One region of the Streptomyces sp. NPDC088730 genome, then DNA from elsewhere that is predicted to be linked to it. Evidence: riboswitches for the same ligand, from Rfam matches in the RefSeq annotation. Region 1 holds a riboswitch; each other region holds the start of a gene.

What was found. Region 1 has a riboswitch for S-adenosylmethionine ahead of thrC (threonine synthase). Riboswitches for the same ligand answer to the same signal wherever they lie in the genome.
Region 2: it holds a riboswitch for S-adenosylmethionine, as region 1 does, so the genes downstream of both, ACIP89_RS24360 (glutathione S-transferase C-terminal domain-containing protein) here and thrC (threonine synthase) in region 1, are expected to answer to the same signal.
Region 3: it holds a riboswitch for S-adenosylmethionine, as region 1 does, so the genes downstream of both, ACIP89_RS04830 (aminotransferase class V-fold PLP-dependent enzyme) here and thrC (threonine synthase) in region 1, are expected to answer to the same signal.
Region 4: it holds a riboswitch for S-adenosylmethionine, as region 1 does, so the genes downstream of both, ACIP89_RS33345 (hypothetical protein) here and thrC (threonine synthase) in region 1, are expected to answer to the same signal.

The regions. Positions count from the first base shown of each region.
Region 1 covers NZ_JBIVLK010000012.1:52,329-57,004, reverse strand. Annotated here, with positions in the region: gene otsB (trehalose-phosphatase) at 1-475, shown strand, start outside; gene ACIP89_RS28690 (trehalose-6-phosphate synthase) at 452-1,843, opposite strand; gene ACIP89_RS28685 (glucosyl-3-phosphoglycerate synthase) at 1,956-2,906, opposite strand; SAM riboswitch class I at 3,059-3,185, shown strand; gene thrC (threonine synthase) at 3,203-4,498, shown strand; gene ACIP89_RS28675 (MoaD/ThiS family protein) at 4,530-4,676, shown strand, end outside.
Region 2 covers NZ_JBIVLK010000008.1:212,351-217,026, reverse strand. Annotated here, with positions in the region: gene ACIP89_RS24370 (amino acid ABC transporter ATP-binding protein) at 1-163, opposite strand, end outside; gene ACIP89_RS24365 (amino acid ABC transporter permease) at 238-1,242, opposite strand; SAM riboswitch class IV at 1,798-1,944, shown strand; gene ACIP89_RS24360 (glutathione S-transferase C-terminal domain-containing protein) at 2,324-3,052, shown strand; gene ACIP89_RS24355 (ATP-binding cassette domain-containing protein) at 3,037-4,676, opposite strand, start outside.
Region 3 covers NZ_JBIVLK010000001.1:1,078,221-1,082,896, forward strand. Annotated here, with positions in the region: gene ACIP89_RS04820 (cytochrome bc complex cytochrome b subunit) at 1-366, shown strand, start outside; gene trpD (anthranilate phosphoribosyltransferase) at 493-1,557, shown strand; SAM riboswitch class IV at 1,641-1,758, shown strand; gene ACIP89_RS04830 (aminotransferase class V-fold PLP-dependent enzyme) at 1,932-3,335, shown strand; gene ACIP89_RS04835 (Lrp/AsnC family transcriptional regulator) at 3,398-3,679, opposite strand; gene ACIP89_RS04840 (rhomboid family intramembrane serine protease) at 3,676-4,413, opposite strand; gene ACIP89_RS04845 (hypothetical protein) at 4,575-4,676, shown strand, end outside.
Region 4 covers NZ_JBIVLK010000017.1:119,889-124,564, forward strand. Annotated here, with positions in the region: gene ACIP89_RS33335 (TetR/AcrR family transcriptional regulator) at 38-778, shown strand; gene ACIP89_RS33340 (phosphocholine-specific phospholipase C) at 1,053-3,119, shown strand; SAM riboswitch class IV at 3,282-3,391, shown strand; gene ACIP89_RS33345 (hypothetical protein) at 3,441-3,833, shown strand; gene ACIP89_RS33350 (cytochrome P450) at 4,056-4,676, shown strand, end outside.

The sequences.
Region 1 (4,676 bases):
GCGGGCCGAACTGCCCGGATTCCTCGACCGGTTCGACTCCTGGCGCGGTACCTGGATAGAGGAGAAGGGCCAGGCGCTCGCCGTCCACACCCGCCGCGCCGAGGACCCGCAGGCCGCCTTCGAGGCGCTGCGCGGCCCCCTGGGCGAGCTGGCCGCCCGGCACGGACTGATCGTCGAACCGGGCCGGATGGTCCTGGAGCTGCGGCCCTCCGGCATGGACAAGGGCGTCGCCCTCACGCAGTACGTGCGCGAGACGGGCGCCGAGTCCGTGCTGTACGCGGGCGACGACCTGGGCGACCTGGCCGCGTTCGCCGCCGTGGAGAAGCTCCGCACCGAGGGCCCCGACGGCACCCCCGGCCTGCTCGTCTGCAGCGGCGAGGCCGAGGTGCCGGAACTGGCCGCACGCGCCGACCTGCTGCTGCCCGGTCCCGGAGCGGTCGTCGGCTTCCTGTCAGCCCTGGCGCAGCGCCTCTAGCTGGTCCAGGAACCACTGCTGCGGCGGCAGCGCGGTGGCCGCCGCCGCCAGCCGCTCCGTGCGCTCCGCGCGTTCACCGTCCGCCATCGTCAGCGCCTCGTGCAGGGCGTCGGCGGTGGCGGACACGTCGTACGGGTTCACCGCGATCGCGTCGTCCGCCAGCTCCTCGTACGCCCCCGCCTCCCGCGACAGCACCAGCGCGCAGCCGTGGTCGGAGACGACCGGGACCTCCTTGGCGACCAGGTTCATCCCGTCCCTGATCGGGTTGACGAGCGCCACGTCGGCCAGCCGGTACGCCGCCAGCGAGCGGGCGAAGTCGTCCTTGACGTGGAGGACGACCGGGGTCCAGTCCGCCGTGCCGTGCTTCGTGTTGATGTCGTCGGCGACGCGCTTCACCTCGGCCGTGTACTCCCGGTACACCGCGAGGTCCTGCCGGGAGGGGTAGGCGAACGCGACGTGGACGACCCGGCCGCGCCACTCGGGACGTTCGTCGAGCAGGGCCCGGTAGGCGAGCATCCCGCGGACGATGTTCTTGGACAGCTCCGTGCGGTCCACCCGCACGATCGTCTTCCGGCCGGGGCCCACCTGTTCGCGCAGCGCCGCCATCCGCTCGTCCACGTCCGGCTCGTGCGCGCGCCGGAGCAGGAAGTCCGCGTCGGCGCCGAGCCCGTGCACACCGATCCGGGTGCGGCCGGTGCCGCCCAGGATCTCCGTGCAGCAGCTGATGAAGGCGTCCGCCCAGCGGCGGGTCAGGAAGGCCGCCCGGTCGGCGCCGAGGATGCCGCGCAGCACCTGCTCCGCGATGTCGTCCGGCAGCATCCGGAAGTAGTCGACGGGCGCCCACGGGGTGTGCGAGAAGTGGCCGATGCGCAGGTCGGGGCGGAGCTCGCGGAGCATGCCCGGCACCAGCACCAGGTGGTAGTCCTGCACCAGGACCGCCGCGCCCTCGCCCGCCTCCTCGGCCAGCGCCTGGGCGAAGGCCCGGTTGTAGGCCTCGAAGGACGCCCACTGGCGCCGGAACTCCGCGTCGAAGACGGGCTCCACGGGGGTCTGGTAGAGCAGGTGGTGGACGAACCAGAGCACCGAGTTCGCGATGCCGTTGTACGCGTCGGCGTGCACGTCCGCGTCGATGTCGAGCATCCGTACGCCCGGCTCACCGACCCCGCGCCGGACCGCCTCGCGGTCGCCCTCACCGAGCGCGGCGCAGACCCACATCTTGTCGTCCACCGCGCTCAGCCCCGAGACGAGCCCGCCCCCGCCCCGTTTCGCGTCGAGTGAGCCGTCCTCGTTCAGTGCGTACGAGACCGGACCGCGGTTGGACGCGACGAGTACCTGGGCGGCGGGCTGAGGGGCGTGCTCGGAGACCATGCGCGGAATCTAGCCCGATACCGAACCGTCCAAACGTGCGTGCGGCCGCGGTCCGTCCCGGATGCTGCCGGGTGACCTGCGGCCGGACGGCCGCAGGTCACCCGGCAGCCGCTCAGGCGGCGCGGCGCGAGACGTACTCCTCGATCTCGCGCATCGGCGGCCGCTCCTGGGCGTCCACCGGGTGGGTGTGCGGCACGAAGCCGTTCTCGCCGCGCTCGAACTGGGTCAGCTCGGGGCGCACCAGATGGCCGCGGGAGAGCCGCAGCGACGCGGTCCGGTAGATGGCCGCCGCCATCCGGCCGAGCGCCCGGCCGTCCTGGTGGCGGTGTTTGCGGACGCCGACGTCGACCTGGGCCAGCGCGTCCAGGCCGACCGTGTGCAGGGCGTCGACGAGCAGCCCCAGCTCCACCCCGTAGCCGACCGGGAACGGCAGCTGTTCGAGCAGCGAGCGGCGCACGGCGTACTCGCCGCCCAGCGGCTGGACGAAGCCGGCCAGCCGCGGCCAGTGCAGATTGAGCAGCGGCCGTGCCACCAGTTCGGTGACCCGCCCGCCCTGGCCCGCGGTCTCCCCGAGCGGACGGTCGTACATCGCCTTGACGAACTGCACGGAGGGGTCGGTCAGCAGCGGGCCGACGATGCCGGAGACGAAGTCGGCCGAGAAGTCCTTCAGGTCCGCGTCGATGAAGCAGACGATGTCACCGCCGGTCACCAGCAGTGACCGCCACAGCACCTCGCCCTTGCCGGGGACGGCCGGCAGCCGGGGCAGGATCGCGTCCCGGTGGATCACCCGGGCGCCCGCCCGGCGGGCGACCTCCGCGGTGTCGTCGGTGGAGCCGGAGTCGATCACCACGAGTTCGTCGACCAGCCGGACCTTCTCCATGAGCTCGCGCCGGATGGTCCGGACGATGTCTCCGACCGTCGCGGCCTCGTTGAGCGCGGGCAGCACGACACTCACGCTCCCCCGGCGCGGGTCGCCGCTCCTGGCGGCCAGGAGCTGCTCCAGCGGGCGGTCGGCGCACGACCAGGAACGCCTGGTCAGCCAGCGTTCGACCTCTTCCAGCACGGTCGATACTCCCTGCATGTGATCCATCTCGCGGTTCGGACGACTATCTCAACAGTCCGGTGCTTCGGTTACAGTCTGAACAACGCAGATGGCCATGGCATGCCGGGGTCCATCCGCCGACAAACGCCTGGATCGATGGTCCAGTGCCATAGCGCTCATCCAGAGGGACAGAGGGAACGGCCCGTTGAAGTCCCGGCAACCATCCCGCCGACCGCGAGGTCAGGTGGGGACGGTGCCAATTCCGTCTTGTGGCGAAATGCGTCACGAGGAAGATGAGGAGAAAGGGCCTCGCCATCATGGCTGTTCAGACTGTTGCAGCATCCACCGAAACTTACGTCGACCTCGGTCCCGCCGCGGCACTTTCCTGCCGCGAGTGCGGAGAACGGTTCGCGCTCGGTCCCCTCTTCGCCTGTGCGACCTGTTTCGGGCCGCTCGAAGTGGCGTACGACCTGCCGACCGGCTCCCCGGACGAGCTGAGGAAGCGCATCGAGGCCGGACCCGACAACATCTGGCGCTACGCGCCGCTGCTGCCGGTCCCCGCCGACGTCGCGGACAAGCCCAACATCAACCCCGGCTTCACCAAGCTGGTCAAGGCCGACAACCTCGCCCGTGAGCTGGGCGTCACCGGCGGCCTGTACGTCAAGGACGACTCCGGCAACCCGACGCACTCCTTCAAGGACCGCGTCGTCGCGATCGCCGTCGAGGCCGCCCGCGCCTTCGGTTTCACCACGCTCTCCTGCTCCTCCACCGGCAACCTCGCCGGAGCCGTGGGCGCCGCCGCCGCCCGCGCCGGTCTGCGCTCCTGCGTGTTCATCCCGCACGACCTGGAGCAGGGCAAGGTCGTCATGGCCGCGGTGTACGGCGGTGAGCTGGTCGGTATCGAGGGCAACTACGACGACGTCAACCGGTTCTGCTCGGAGCTCATCGGAGACCCGCTCGGGGAGGGCTGGGGCTTCGTCAACGTCAACCTCCGCCCCTACTACGGCGAGGGCTCCAAGACGCTCGCGTACGAGATCTGCGAGCAGCTCGGCTGGCGGCTGCCCGACCAGATCGTCATCCCGATCGCGTCCGGCTCGCAGCTGACGAAGATCGACAAGGGCCTCCAGGAGCTGATCAAGCTCGGGCTGGTCGAGGACAAGCCGTACAAGATCTTCGGCGCCCAGGCCGAGGGCTGCTCGCCGGTCTCCGCCGCCTTCAAGGCCGGTCACGACGTGGTCCGCCCGCAGAAGCCGAACACGATCGCCAAGTCCCTCGCCATCGGCAACCCGGCCGACGGCCCCTACGTCCTGGACATCGCCCGCCGTACGGGTGGCGCGGTGGACGACGTGAACGACGAGCAGGTCGTCGACGCGATCAAGCTCCTGGCGCGCACCGAGGGCATCTTCGCCGAGACCGCGGGCGGTGTGACGGTCGGCGTGACGAAGAAGCTGATCGAGGCCGGCCTGCTCGACCCGACGCTCACCACCGTCGTCCTGAACACCGGTGACGGCCTCAAGACGCTGGACGCGGTGGCCGCCACCTCGCAGGCGACGGCGACGATCCGGCCGAGCCTGGACGCCTTCCGCGCCGCCGGCCTCGGCACCGCCAGCTGACCCACCCGAGACTCCAGGAAGGGCACCCACCATGAGCGTCAAGGTCCGTATCCCCACCATCCTCCGCACCTACACGGGCGGCCAGGCCGAGGTCCCGGCAGAGGGCGCGACGCTCTCCCAGGTCATCGAGTCCCTGGAGAAGGACCACCCGGGCATCGCCGCCCGCGTCCTGGACGAC
Region 2 (4,676 bases), on a different contig from region 1:
CCAGGTGGTTGATCACCCGCAGGAGGGTGGACTTCCCCGAGCCGGACGGTCCGAGGACGACCGTGACCTCCCCGGGCCGCACGGTGAGCGCCACGCCGTCCAGAACGCGCTGGGATCCGTACCACTTGTGCACGTCGTGCACCTCGACCGCGGCGGGGCGCACCGGGGGCGCCGCGACGGCGCCGGCCTGCCCCGGTGTCCCGGCCGCTTCCGCTCTTCCGGTCGTCGTCTCCGCGGTCATATCGCCGTCACCTTCCGGACCCGTGCCCGCAGATCGCCCAGGCCGGTCCGCAGCCTCTGCAGCGGCGTGGGCGGCAGGGTGCGCAGCGCGCCCCGCGAGTAGTACCGCTCGACGTAGAACTGGATGACGGACACCACGCTGGTGAGGATCAGGTACCAGGCGGTGGCGACCAGCAGCAGCGGCACGATGTCGCCGGGGTAGGTGCTGCCCATGCTCTGCACGGAGCCGAAGAGATCGAGCAGCGAGACGTAGAAGACCAGCGAGGTGCCCTTGATCAGGCCGATCAGCTGGTTGACGTAGTTCGGGGTGATGGAGCGCAGGGCCTGCGGGAAGACGATCTTCGCGAACCGGTACCGCTTCGGCAGGCCGAGGGCGGCTGCCGCCTCGTGCTGGCCCTGGTCGACGGAGAGGATGCCGCCGCGCACCACTTCGGAGGCGTACGCCGCCTCGTTCAGGCTGAGGCCGATGACGGCCACGGTCATGTCGGTGGCGAGGCGTGACTCGTCGAAGCTGAAGAACGCCGGGCCGAACGGCACTCCCACGCTCAGCGTCCGGTAGAGCGCGCTGAAGTTGTAGAGGAACAGCAGGATCACGATCAGCGGGACCGACCGGAACAGCCAGGTGTAGACCCAGCTGACCGCGCGCAGCACAGGGCTCGGGGAGAGCCGGGCCAGGGCCAGCAGCACACCGCCGAGCAGCCCCAGCACGGCGCTGAGCAGGGCGACTTCGAGCGTGACGAGCAGGCCGTCAAGGATGGTGGGCCGCAGGAACCAGTACTGGAACCGGTCCCACTGGTAGAAGGGGTTGGCCACCAGTCCGTGGACGATCTGGGCGACCAGCACCAGCACGACGACGGTGACGATCCAGCGGCCGGGCCGCAGGAGCGGGCGGACCCGCTGCGGGACCTGCGGCTTCGGCACGAGGGGTGGCCCGGGGCGGGGGGCCGCCTCGGCGGGCGGCGCTGACCCGGAGGACACAGCGACGCCGGGGGATTCACTCACGGAGGGCTCCAGCGGATGCGGACGGCCCGGACCACGGACGGCAGCGCCTCGCCGCGCCGGTCGTCGGGGACGACGCGGCGGGGCGCGGGCGGCACAGCGCGGAGCAGGGGGCCGGGCGGGGAGAGGACGCACCGCGGCAGCGGTGGACGTCAGGGAGTCAGAAGGCCGTCAGCCTTGACAGAGAGCGCGACAAGCGGCGGTACACAGGGCGCTGTTGACACGCTGGAGGTCGACGGAGCGGTCCGCGCAGAGCAGAACGCGGCCTCGGGACCGCCAGGCAGCCATCCCCTCAGCTGCGTGCATCGCCCTCACCGTCACCGATCCGCCCCGCGGGGCCTCGCGCCTGCCGGACACCGTCCGGTCTCAACTGCGGCACCCCCGCGGTCTGCTGGGATGCCGGCCGGCGATCCGGGGCGTATCGCTGCCAACCGGGACCGTTCCGCGCCGCAAGTTATGCATGCGCCGACAGGAATGTCAACGCGGGTGACCAACAGGCGAGATGGCCCCTGTGGCCTCCTTGACGGCGTCACCCGGCGCACCGAAACTGGCGTGGACGGTCACGATTGTCAGCGCCCCCGTGCGGGATCCGTCCTGCTCACGGGGTTCATCGGCCCCGGCCCGCTGGCAGGCAACCCTTCCACCGCGACGGGGTGCCCCGGGTGACGACCGGGTCCCGCCGGCGTGGCGGGGCAAGCGTGGTCCCGCGTCTCGCGGGCCCCGGAGTCGGGACGGGTGGGATTTGTCCAGGAACGGCTTGACGAGGCGCCTGCACATCGACCTGCTGCGTGTCTCCAGCGCGTACTAGCCCGGAACACCGGACGCGCGCAGGTCCGCACGGTCGCGATGACGCACACGGGTCCGCGCTGCCGTGACTCGGACCGGTGCGCAGGCGCAGCCGTTCCCCATCCGGCCGCTGGTGCCCACAAGGCGGCGGTGGCTTCCTCGTTCCCACAGGGATCTCCACAGGAGAGTCATGCCCGAGACAGCTTCGCGCAGTTCCAGCACAGGCAACTCCATCACGTGCGGCTCGGTCTCATCCGGTCCGAGTCCGTGCGCCAGCCATCCCCGTCCCAAGATCGCCGTGCCGTCCTCCCGTATCCACAGCCGGATCGGGGTCGGTCTGGCCGGCGGCTTCTATCCCGCTCCGCACCGCTACGAGCTGTTCCTGTCGGCGAGTTGTCCGCGCTCGCTGCGCATCTCGATCACCCTCGGCCTGCTCGGGCTCCGGGACTCGGTCGCCACCACGTTCCTGGGGCACCCCGCCGGAACACCCGAGGCGTACGCCTCGCTGCGCGGCGCGTACGAGGCCACGCTGCACCACTACGACGGGCCGCTGACGGCGCCCGCGCTGTGCGACCGGTGGAGCGGGCGCATCGTCAGCAACCACACCCCCGACATACTCCGCGATCTGGCCGGCCTGCTCTCCGGCCATGACGAGGCCCGCCCCTCGGCGCTGCGCCCGCCGGAGCTCGCCGACCGCATCGAGACGCTGCGCGAGCTGCTGGACCGGGACGTCACCCCGCAGGCGGGGTCCTCCGAGCGGTCGGCGGCCCTGGACCTGCTGGACCGGTCCCTCGCCCGGCAGCCCTACGCCCTGGGCGAGCAGCTGACGGCCGGGGACGTGGACCTGTGGGTGGCGCTCGTCCGTCTCGGCCCGGTCGCCGCCCTCGGCGACCGTCCCCGGCTCAAGGAGTACGTGCGCCGTCTCTGCGGCCACCCCGCCTTCCCGGATACACCGGAGCTGCCGGGGACTCCGGACGTGCCGGGCGGGGCGGCCGCGGCTGACTCACTGCCTCAGGCTCCCACGTAGGCCGCGAGGTGCTCGCCGGTGAGGGTGGAGCGGTCCGCGACCAGGTCGTCGGGGGTGCCCTCGAAGACGAGCCTGCCGCCGTCGTGCCCGGCGCCGGGGCCCAGGTCGACGATCCAGTCGGCGTGCGCCATGACCGCCTGGTGGTGCTCGACCACGATGACGGACTTCCCTGAGTCCACCAGCCGGTCGAGCAGGCCGAGCAGCTGCTCGATGTCTGCGAGGTGAAGGCCGGTGGTCGGTTCGTCGAGGACGTAGACCCCGCCCTTCTCGCCCATGTGCGTGGCCAGCTTGAGCCGCTGCCGCTCACCGCCGGACAGGGTGGTGAGCGGCTGGCCCAGGCTGAGGTAGCCGAGCCCGACGTCGGCCAGCCTGTCGAGGATGCGGTGTGCGGCCGGCGTGTGTGCCTCGCCGCTGCCGAAGAACTCCTCGGCCTCGGTCACCGGCATCGCCAGCACCTCGCTGATGTCACGTCCGCCGAGGCGGTATTCGAGCACCGATGCCAGGAACCGCTTCCCCTCGCACTCCTCGCAGACGGTGGCGACGCCCGCCATCATCGCGAGGTCCGTGTAGACGACCCCGACGCCGTTGCAGCCGGGGCAGGCGCCCTCGGAGTTGGCGCTGAACAGGGCCGGCTTCACGTCGTTGGCCTTGGCGAACGCCTTGCGGATCGGGTCGAGCAGCCCGGTGTAGGTGGCGGGGTTGCTCCGTCGCGAGCCGCGGATCGCGCCCTGGTCGATCGACACCACCCCGTCCAGTCCCGAGACCGAGCCGTGGATCAGTGAGCTCTTGCCGGAGCCGGCGACGCCGGTGATCACGGTGAGGACGCCGAGCGGGATGTCGACGTCGACGTCGCGCAGGTTGTTCGCGTCCGCGCCCCGGATCTCCAGCGCGCCGGTGGGCTTGCGCGGGGTGTCCTTGAGGGTGGCCCGGTCGTCGAAGTGACGGCCCGTGACGGTGTCCCCGGCCCGCAGTCCCCCGACGGTGCCCTCGAAGCAGACGGTTCCGCCCGCCGTGCCGGCGCCGGGGCCGAGGTCGACGACGTGGTCCGCGATCGCGATCGTCTCCGGCTTGTGCTCCACGACGAGCACCGTGTTGCCCTTGTCGCGCAGGCGCAGCAGCAGCCTGTTCATCCGCTGGATGTCGTGGGGGTGCAGCCCGGCGGTGGGCTCGTCGAAGACATAGGTGACGTCGGTGAGGGAGGAGCCCAGGTGGCGGATCATCTTGACGCGCTGCGCCTCGCCGCCGGACAGCGTGCCCGTCGGCCGGTCGAGCGCGAGGTAGCCGAGCCCGATCTCCACGAACGAGTCGAGGGTCTGCCGCAGCGCGGTGAGCAGCGGTGCTACGGAGGGCTCGTCGAGACCGCGGACCCAGGCGGCCAGGTCGCTGGTCTGCATCGCGCAGGCGTCGGCGATGCTGATCCGTTTGATCTTCGAGGACCGGGCGCCCTCGCTGAGCCGGGTGCCGTCGCACTCGGGGCAGGTGGTGAAGGTGACCGCGCGCTCCACGAACGCGCGGATGTGCGGCTGCAGCGCTTCCTTGTCCTTGGACAGGAACGACTTCTGGATCTTGGGGATCAGCCCCTCGTAGGTGAGGTTCACGCCCTCGACCTTGACCTTGACCGGCT
Region 3 (4,676 bases), on a different contig from region 1:
TTCGTCGGACCGGTCCTCGCGTTCATCGCGACCAAGCGGATCTGCCTCGGCCTCCAGCGCCGGGACAAGGAGAAGGTGCTGCACGGGCGCGAGTCCGGGCTCATCAAGCGCCTGCCGCACGGTGAGTTCGTCGAGGTCCACGAGCCGCTGTCGCAGGGGCAGCTGCACACCCTCACCGCGCACGAGCAGTACGCGCCGGTCGAACTCGGCCCGCTGGTCGACGAGAACGGCGTGAAGCGCAAGGTGTCGCCGATCGAGAAGACGCGGGCCAGGCTCAGCAAGAGCTTCTACGGCGAGCACAGCCAGATCGCCAAGGCGTCCCCCGAGGAGTACAAGGAGATCACCGAGGGCCACGGCCACCACTGATCACCTGAACTGATCGCCACAGCGGGAGCCCCGCCCATCCATACGATGGACGGGGCTCTTCGCTGTCTCCGGCGCTCGATAGGGTGGACGCATCCCTTTACCGGCTGTGGACCCCAGGAGCGGACCATGAACGTTGTGACCCCGGTCGGCGGCGACAGCGTGGCGGCTCGTACCTGGCCCGGCGTGCTGACCCCGCTGATGCGCGGCGAGGACCTGAGCGCGGACGACACCGCGTGGGCGATGGACCGCATCATGAGCGGCGAGGCGACCGACGTGCAGATCGCCGGCTTCGCGGTGGCCCTGCGCGCCAAGGGCGAGACGGTCGGGGAGGTCACCGGTCTGGTCCGTGCGATGTACGAGCACGCCACCACGATCCACGTGCCCGGCCGCACGGTCGACATCGTCGGCACCGGCGGCGACATGGCCAAGACGGTCAACATCTCCACCATGTCCGCGATCGTCCTGGCCGGGGCGGGCGCCAAGGTCGTCAAGCACGGCAACCGCGCCTCCTCCTCGGCCAGCGGCTCCTCCGACGTACTGGGCGTGCTCGGCGTCAACCTGGATCTGCCCCCGCAGCGCGTCGTCGAGGTGGCGGAGGAGGCGGGCATCACCTTCTGCTTCGCGGTGAAGTTCCACCCCGCCCTGCGGTACGCGGCGAAGGCGCGGGCGGAGCTCGGCGCGCCGACCACCTTCAACATCCTGGGCCCGCTCACCAACCCGGCCCAGGTGCGCTCCCAGGCCATCGGCGTGGCCGACCCGCGGATGGCGCCCATCGTCGCGGGCGTCCTCGCGGAGCGGGGCAACTCCGCGCTGGTCTTCCGCGGCGACGACGGACTGGACGAGCTGACCACCACCGCGACCTCCCGGGTCTGGGTGGCCCGCGACGGCGTCGTGCGCGAGCAGGCCTTCGACCCGCGCGACGTCGGCCTGGACCTGGTGCCGGTCGAGGCGCTGCGCGGCGCCGACGCCTCGTACAACGCCGACGTGGCCCGCCGGCTGCTGGCCGGTGAGACGGGGCCCGTACGGGACGCCGTCCTGCTCAACGCTGCGGCGGCGCTGGTCGCGCTGGACCCGGGGGAGGGCACGCTCGAAGAGCAGCTCACCGCCGGTATGGCGAAGGCCGCCGAGTCCATCGACTCCGGGTCCGCGGGGCGCGTGCTGGAGAGATGGGTCAAGACCAGCAACGCCTGAACCACCGAGCAGCGAAGCGGGGCGCAGTCCAGATCATGGACTGCGCCTTGCGCGTCCGGGCACGTATGGCAAGATGCTGGGCAGGTCATGAGTGACAGCGACTACGGCCCCGGCCCGCTGTCCGGCAACCCTCCGTCCGTGGCGGGGTGCCCCGGGTGAAGACCAGGCCGTAGGCAGCGAGGTCTGCGGCAAGCGCGGACCCCTCGACATCGTGAGATGTCCACCCGTGGGGTCCTGGTCCTCAGGGAGCCTCTGTGAGCAAGCGAATGCGATAGGGCTTTTCGGCCCTCCTCCGCACACCCTTTTTCTCTTCTTCCGTGCTGCCGCGTATCCGCAGGCACGCGGAGTTCGCCTGCCTGTTACGGGAGTTCGTCATGTCTGTCTTCACCGCTGCCGCCGATCAGTCCATTTGTACCCCGCTGCCCGTCCTGGGCAAGGATGTGACGGTTCCGCTGGTGACCGGCGGTGAGGTCACGTACGCCGCGCTCGACTACGCCGCCAGCGCCCCGGCCCTGCAGCGGGTGTGGGACGACGTCGCCGCGTACGCGCCGTACTACGGCAGCGTCCACCGGGGTGCCGGCTACCTCTCGCAGCTCTCCACGGACCTCTTCGAGTCCAGCCGGGTGACCGTCGCGGAGTTCCTCGGCTGCCGCGAGGGCGACCAGGTGATCTTCACCCGTTCGACGACCGACTCGCTCAACCTGCTGGCCGCCGCGGTGCCCGCCGACTGCGAGGTGTTCGTCTTCGAGACCGAGCACCACGCGTCCCTGCTGCCCTGGCGCGATGCCCGGGTGACCTACCTGAACGCCCCGCGCACCCCTGACCAGGCCGTCGCCACCCTGGAGCGCGCCCTCGCCGACCGCGACCCCCAGCTCCGTTCGAGCAGCGGAGGCCCCGTTGGCCCCGCGCTGGTCTGCGTCACCGGGGCCTCCAACGTCACCGGCGAGCTGTGGCCGGTCAAGGAGCTCGCCGCCGCCGCGCACGCCCACGGCGCCCGTATCGTGCTGGACGCCGCCCAGCTCGCCCCGCACCACCCCGTGAACATCGCCGAGCTGGACGTCGACTGGGTCGCCTTCTCCGGCCACAAGCTCTACGCGCCCTTCGGCTCCGGTGTGCTGGCCGGCCGCTCCGACTGGCTGTGCGACGCCGAGCCCTACCTGGCCGGCGGCGGCGCCTCCCGCAAGGTCGCCCGGCGCACCGACGGCGGGGTGGACGTCGAGTGGCACACCACCGCCGCCCGCCACGAAGCCGGTTCGCCCAACGTCATCGGCGTCTACTCCATCGCCTCCGCCTGCAAGGCGCTCACCGAGGCCGGGTTCGACAGCCTGGTCGCCCGCGAGCAGCAGCTCGTCTCGGAGGTCCGGGCCGGACTGGCCGAGGTGCCCGAGGTCAAGGTGCTCTCGCTCTTCGGTGACGACGCCCCCCGCGTCGGCGTCATCTCGTTCGTGGTGGAGGGCTGGAACAGCTCGCACTTCGCCGCGGCCCTCTCCGCCGAGTACGGCATCGGGGTGCGCGACGGCCTGTTCTGCGCCCACCCGCTGGTGCGCACCCTGCTCGGCAGCGACCCGCAGGACGTCGGCGAGTGCGGCGCGCCGGAGGCCGAGCCGGGCGAGAAGTCGCTCAACGCGATCCGGGTCAGCTTCGGTGCCGGTACGCCGGACGAGCACATCGAGCGCTTCGTGCGGGCGGTCAAGGAGCTGGTGAGCGAGGGCGCCCAGTGGAAGTACCGCACCGAGGACGGCCGCTGCGTCCCGGACCGGGGCACCGCCCAGCACTGAGCCGCAACGCGTTCGGCCGGGTACGGAAAGCATTCCGTACCCGGCCGAACGCGTTTACGTGGTCAGCCGTCCAGGCCGATGGCGAAGGCCGCCTCCAGGTCGTGCTGCGAGTACGTACGGAACGCCACGTGGGTGTCGGTCGCCTCGACGCCGGGGATCTTGCTGATCCGGCCGGGGATGACATCGGCGAGATCGTCGTGCTTGGCCACCCGGACCATGGCGATCAGGTCGTACGTACCGGTGACCGAGAAGACCTCGCTGACACTGTCCAGCGCCGCGACGGCCTCGGCGATCTCGGGAATCCGGTCCACGCTGGTTTTGATGAGCACGATCGCGGTGATCACGGCTGGCTTTCTCCCTCGGTGGCCGTGGCTGGAGATCTCACTCTAGCGTTACCCCGGTAGCGCCCCCAGGCGTAGAGGAACCCGACGGCGAAGCCGACCACATGGGCGAGATAGGCCACGCCGGGACCGCTGCCCGCCCCCTCCGCGGCCAGCCACTGGAGCACGAACCAGAAGATCAGCACGATCCAGGCGGGGAAGCGCAGCGGGAGGAAGAGGAGGAACGGGAACACGCTGGTGACCCTGGCCCGGGGGAAGAGGTAGAGGAAGGCGCCCAGTACCGCCGAGATCGCCCCCGAAGCGCCGACGAGCGTCTGGTCCGAGGTGGCGTGCGCGGCCGCGTAGGCGAGCAGCGCGAGGTAGCCGCAGCCGAGGTAGAAGAACGCGAACTCGGTGTGGCCCATGCGCTCCTCGGCCATCGCTCCGAACACGTACAGGAACAGCATGTTGCCGAGCAGGTGCAGCCAGCTGCCGTGCACGAAGAGCGCGGTGAGCGGCGTGACCAGGGCGTGCGCGGAGCCGTCCCACAGCTCGCTCGGGATCACGCCCCAGCGCTCGAAGTACCCGGCCTGGGCCGACAGCAGGGCGTCCGCGCTGCCGTACACCGGGGCGAGCCCGGAGAGCGGGCTGATCGCGAAGACCACGCAGCACAGTGCGATGAGGGCGTAGGTGACCGGCGGCCCGCCCGAGGTGGCCGCCCGCAGGAGTCTGCCGGCCGCAGCCCGCCGATCGATCATGAACAGAGCATGACGCAAGCGCAGGGAACGGGACAGAGCGCCTCGCCGTGCCGGTGGTACGCGGTGAGGCCGTAGGGTTGCGACAGGACATCCGCAGTTCGACGGCGCACCGCGAAGATCCCTATGTGGCAGCACGAGGCCCGACGGAAGAGGACGCAACGATGACGACGGTTCCCCAGCCGACAGAGGCGACCCGCTGGCGCTGCACGCTCTGCGGAAACCTCACGCGATTCGACGTGACGCGCTCGTCCAAGGTCGTCGAA
Region 4 (4,676 bases), on a different contig from region 1:
GCACCCGGTTGAAGGCGATGGACAAGGAATACGTGACATGGCTCCCGCTCCCTCCGGCACCGGCCGGGCCGATGCCCGGCGCAACCGCGCGAAGGTGCTCGCCGCAGCCGTTCAGGCGTTCACCGTCAAGGGACTCGACGTCTCCCTCAGCGAGATCGCACGGCAGGCGGGGGCGGGTACCGGCACCGTGTACCGGCACTTCCCGAGCAAGGAGAACCTGCTGGAGGCCGTACTCGTCCAGCACGTCGAAGACCTGGTCGCGGCGGCTCGCCGGTGGGCCGCGCAGGCCCCTCCTGCCGCGGCGTTCTTCGGCTTCCTCCTGGAGACCATCGAGAAGTCGTCCGGGCGCAAGCACGTCTGCGACCTCGTGACCACGGACACCAGCTGGCCGCGCCCGATGCTCGCCGCCTCGGCGCACCAGTTCCAGCAGGTGCTGACCGAGCTGCTCCGCGCGGCCCAGCGCACCGGTGGAGTCCGTGCCGACCTGGGCCCGGACGACATCGCCGTACTCATCGCCGGATGCGCGACGATGCGGGCCGCCCACCGGGACGCGGCCGCCGGGGTGCGCATGGTCCACCTGGCGCTGGAGGGCTTGCGGGGACCGGCCTCGGTCACGGAAAGGCGGGTGTTCCGTGACGCGCCCGGCAGGCGTCACGCAACGAGACCGCGATGCGAGGAGTGCGGGGCCGAGTTCGACGCCAAGACGGCGGGCCGTCCCGCACGCTACTGCGGCGCGACGTGCCGCCAGCGGGCCCACCGGCGTCGCGGCGGACGATGAGACGCCGTCGTGTAGGTCCGCGCCCGGACCGAGGCCGGTGCGGGCGCGGACCTGCACGGCCCCGTCACACAGCGGACGGCGAGCGCCCGAACAGAGGCGCGGGCCCAAGCGAGGGCGGCGTCCGCCGGTTCTGTGAGGAGTTCGGCCGGACCCGGAACGTTCGGCGGAACGCCATCGCGTGCACACCGCACGGGTCTTCCGCCGGACCGCCGGTTCTGGAACACTCCTGTCGTTTTCGCCCTTATGTTTCCTCACCCCACAGAGGCCCCCACCCATGGCAGATCTCAACCGTCGCCGCCTCCTGCAACTCGCCGGAGGCGCGGTCGCCTTCAGTACGTTGTCGAGCAGCATCGCCCGCGCCGCCTCACTGCCCGCGAAAGGCCGTACGGGCACGCTCCAGGACGTCGAGCACATCGTCGTACTGATGCAGGAGAACCGTTCCTTCGACCACTACTTCGGCACCATGAAGGGTGTGCGCGGCTTCGGTGACCCGCGTCCGGTCACGCTGCCGAGCGGAAAGCCGGTCTGGCACCAGAAGGACCTCCTCGGCAAGGAGGTGCTGCCGTTCCGGCCGCCCGCCGACGACCTCGGGCTGCAGTTCCTCCAGGACCTGAACCACGACTGGGCCGGCGGGCACCGGGCCTTGAACAAGGGTGCGTACGACCAGTGGGTCCCCGCCAAGACCGCCACGACGATGGCCCACCTCACGCGGGAGGACATCCCGTTCCACTACGCCCTCGCCGACGCGTTCACCGTCTGCGACGCGTACCACTGCTCGTTCCTCGGTTCGACCGACCCGAACCGCTACTACCTGTGGAGCGGGTACACCGGAAATGACGGCACCGGCGGCGGTCCCGTGCTCGGCAACGACGAGTCTGGGTACGGCTGGAAGACCTATCCCGAGCGGCTGGAGGAGGCCGGGGTGTCGTGGAAGGTCTACCAGGACATCGGTGACGGGCTCGACGCCGCCGGATCATGGGGGTGGATCGACGATGCCTACCGGGGCACGTACGGCGACAACTCGCTTCTCTACTTCAACAGTTACCGCGACGCCAAGCCAGGCGACCCGCTCTTCGAGAAGGCGCGCACCGGGACCGACGTCAAGAACGGCGACGGGCTCCTCGACGATCTCAAGGCCGACGTCCGGGCCGGGACGCTCCCCAAGATCTCCTGGGTGGTCTCTCCCGAGGCCTACAGCGAGCACCCCAACTGGCCCGCCAACTACGGTGCCTGGTACATCTCGCAGGTGCTGGACGCGCTGACGTCCGACCCCGAGGTCTGGGGCCGGACCGCCCTCTTCATCACCTACGACGAGAACGACGGCTTCTTCGACCACGTCGTGCCGCCGTTCGTGCCGTCCGGCGCGGCGCAGGGGCTGTCCACCGTGGACACCTCCGCCGACCACTTCCCCGGCGACATCCGGTACGCGGCCGGGCCGTACGGGCTCGGGCAGCGCGTGCCGATGACCGTCGTGTCCCCGTGGAGCACCGGCGGGTTCGCCTGTTCCGAGGTCTTCGACCACACCTCCGTCATCCGGTTCATGGAAGAGCGCTTCGGCGTGCACGAGCCCAACATCTCGCCCTGGCGGCGCGCTGTCTGCGGCGATCTCACCTCGGCCTTCGACTTCCGCACGACGCGGACCGCGCCCGCCTCGCTGCCCTCCACGGACGGATACGCCCCGCCGGACGGGGAGCGGCACCCCGACTACGTACCGGTGCCGCCGGTCTCCGGCAGTGTGCCGAAGCAGGAGTCCGGCACGCGGCCCACCCGGCCGCTGCGGTACGCGCCGCTCGTGGACGGGACGGCAGACCCGGGCACCGGGAAGTACCGGCTCACCTTCAGCGGCGGGGACGCAGCCGGAGCGCAGTTCCTGGTGACGTCCGCCAACCGCGGCGACGGGCCCTGGACCTACACCACCGAGGCGGGCAAGTCGCTCTCCGACAGCTGGAACACGGCCTACTCCAGCGGAGTGACCGACCTCACGGTGCACGGTCCGAACGGATTCCTGCGGACCTTCAGGGGTCCCGGCAAGGCGGCCGGACCGGAGGTGACGGCGCGTCATAACCCGGCGAACGGGGCTCTCGACCTGACGCTCACCCATGCCGGTACGGGGACCGTCCAGCTGACCGTGCGCAAGGCGGACGCCTACGGCGGCGGGGCGCAGACCTTCGCGGTGCGGGCCGGCGCGACCGTGCGGCACACCGTTGACCTGCGCGGGAGCAAGCGCTGGTACGACATCGAGGTGGTCTCGGACGCGGACGCCGCGTTCCTTCGCCGGTTCGCCGGACACGTCGAGACGGGTGAGGCGGGAACGAGCGACCCGGGCCTCGTCACCGGCTGACCGGCCGGCCCGGTGACGGCTGAGCGCCGGCCGGGCCGTCACCGGGAGAGGCGGGGGTGCGCGGGCCGGATCCGGCCCGCGCCCGTGCGTCCCTGACCGTCCGTCGGCCGAGCGGTCCCGCGCGTCGGGAGGCGGCTGCTCGGTGCGTTAGGGTTTTCGCCGGGTCATGAGTTCCAGTGCGCAGCCCCGGCTTGCTGGACGGCACCCCGCTCCGCTGCGGGTGCTCCGGGTGACGACCTGCCCCGTGCGCGAGGTACGGGGAACAGCGGACCGCGGTGCAGAGCGCTCGGGGTCCATCATCCCCGGAAGGCGGGACTCACCGTGCTGCGTCATCTCCCCGAACACGGCTCCGTGCGGAGCGAGGACTGCGCGCGGTACGCCGCGGGCCACCAAGTGCACTGGATCCACGCCAAGAAGTGCCGGCAGGAGCCCGGTCAGGCCGTCGAGATACTGCTGACCGCAGACGATGTCCGGGACGACGGCTGGATCGGTCTGCGGGCCGCGTTCGACTACGCGGACACCCTTCCGCCGGTGTGGACGCACGCCCCGGACGGGCTGCGGGAGGTTCTCGCCGGTCACCGAGGGCGCGTGTACTGGCTCTCCCGTTGGCATGCGCTGAAGCTCGTGACCGGTGCCGACCGGCTCGCCGGACTCGTCAACGTCGCCTTCGAGGCCGGGGAGCTGTGCGACGCCCCGGGGGCCGGGCGCTTCTAGCCGGGTACGGAGCCGCTCCTCGGCGTCGCTGCTTGGCGTCGGTACTTGGCGTCGGTGCTTGGAGTCGGTCGTCAATTGTCGTGAGATGTCCAGCGGTTGCTCCATTTCGGGTGCACATTTGATCGTCATCGACCGCTGTGGTGTCACATAAAATCCTTATAGTGGGCGTGCGTTGACCGCACGATCGTGACGCGTGACGCTTCCGCCACAGAAGTCAGGACGATGACGCGCCCTTCCTCCCCAGACCCCGAGTCCGCCTCACCCCCTCCGGAGTGCCCCGCGCACGCGGGGCCCGGTGCCGTACCCCTGAGCGGGCCCTCGTTCCAGACCGAGCCGCAGGCCGTCTACCGGGCCATGCGGCGGGACCACGGACCGGTCGTCCCCGTCGAACTGCCGGGCGGGTTCCCCGCCTGGCTGGTCATCGGCTACCGGGAACTCCATCAGGTCACCAGTGACGGTGAGCTGTTCCCGCGCGATGTCGGCCTGTGGAACCAGTGGGAGCACATACCGGAGGACTGGCCGCTGCTGCCCATGGTCGGGCGGCCGCTGCCGTCCGTCTACTTCAGCGCGGGGGACGAGCACCGGCGGCACGCCCGGATGGTCGGGCCCGCCCTCGAAGGGGCCGACCCGTTCGAGACCCGCCGCCACTGCGAGCAGTTGGCCGACCGGCTGATCGACGCCGTGTGCAGCCGGGGCACGGCCGACCTCGTCGCCGACTTCTGTGAGCCGCTTCCGGTCCTGGTCCTCGCCAGGCTGGTCGGGTTCCCCGACGACGAGGGCGGCTCCATCGCCCGGGTGCTGAAGGACCTGGCCGACGGCGGTCCGGGCGCGCAGGAGGCCCAC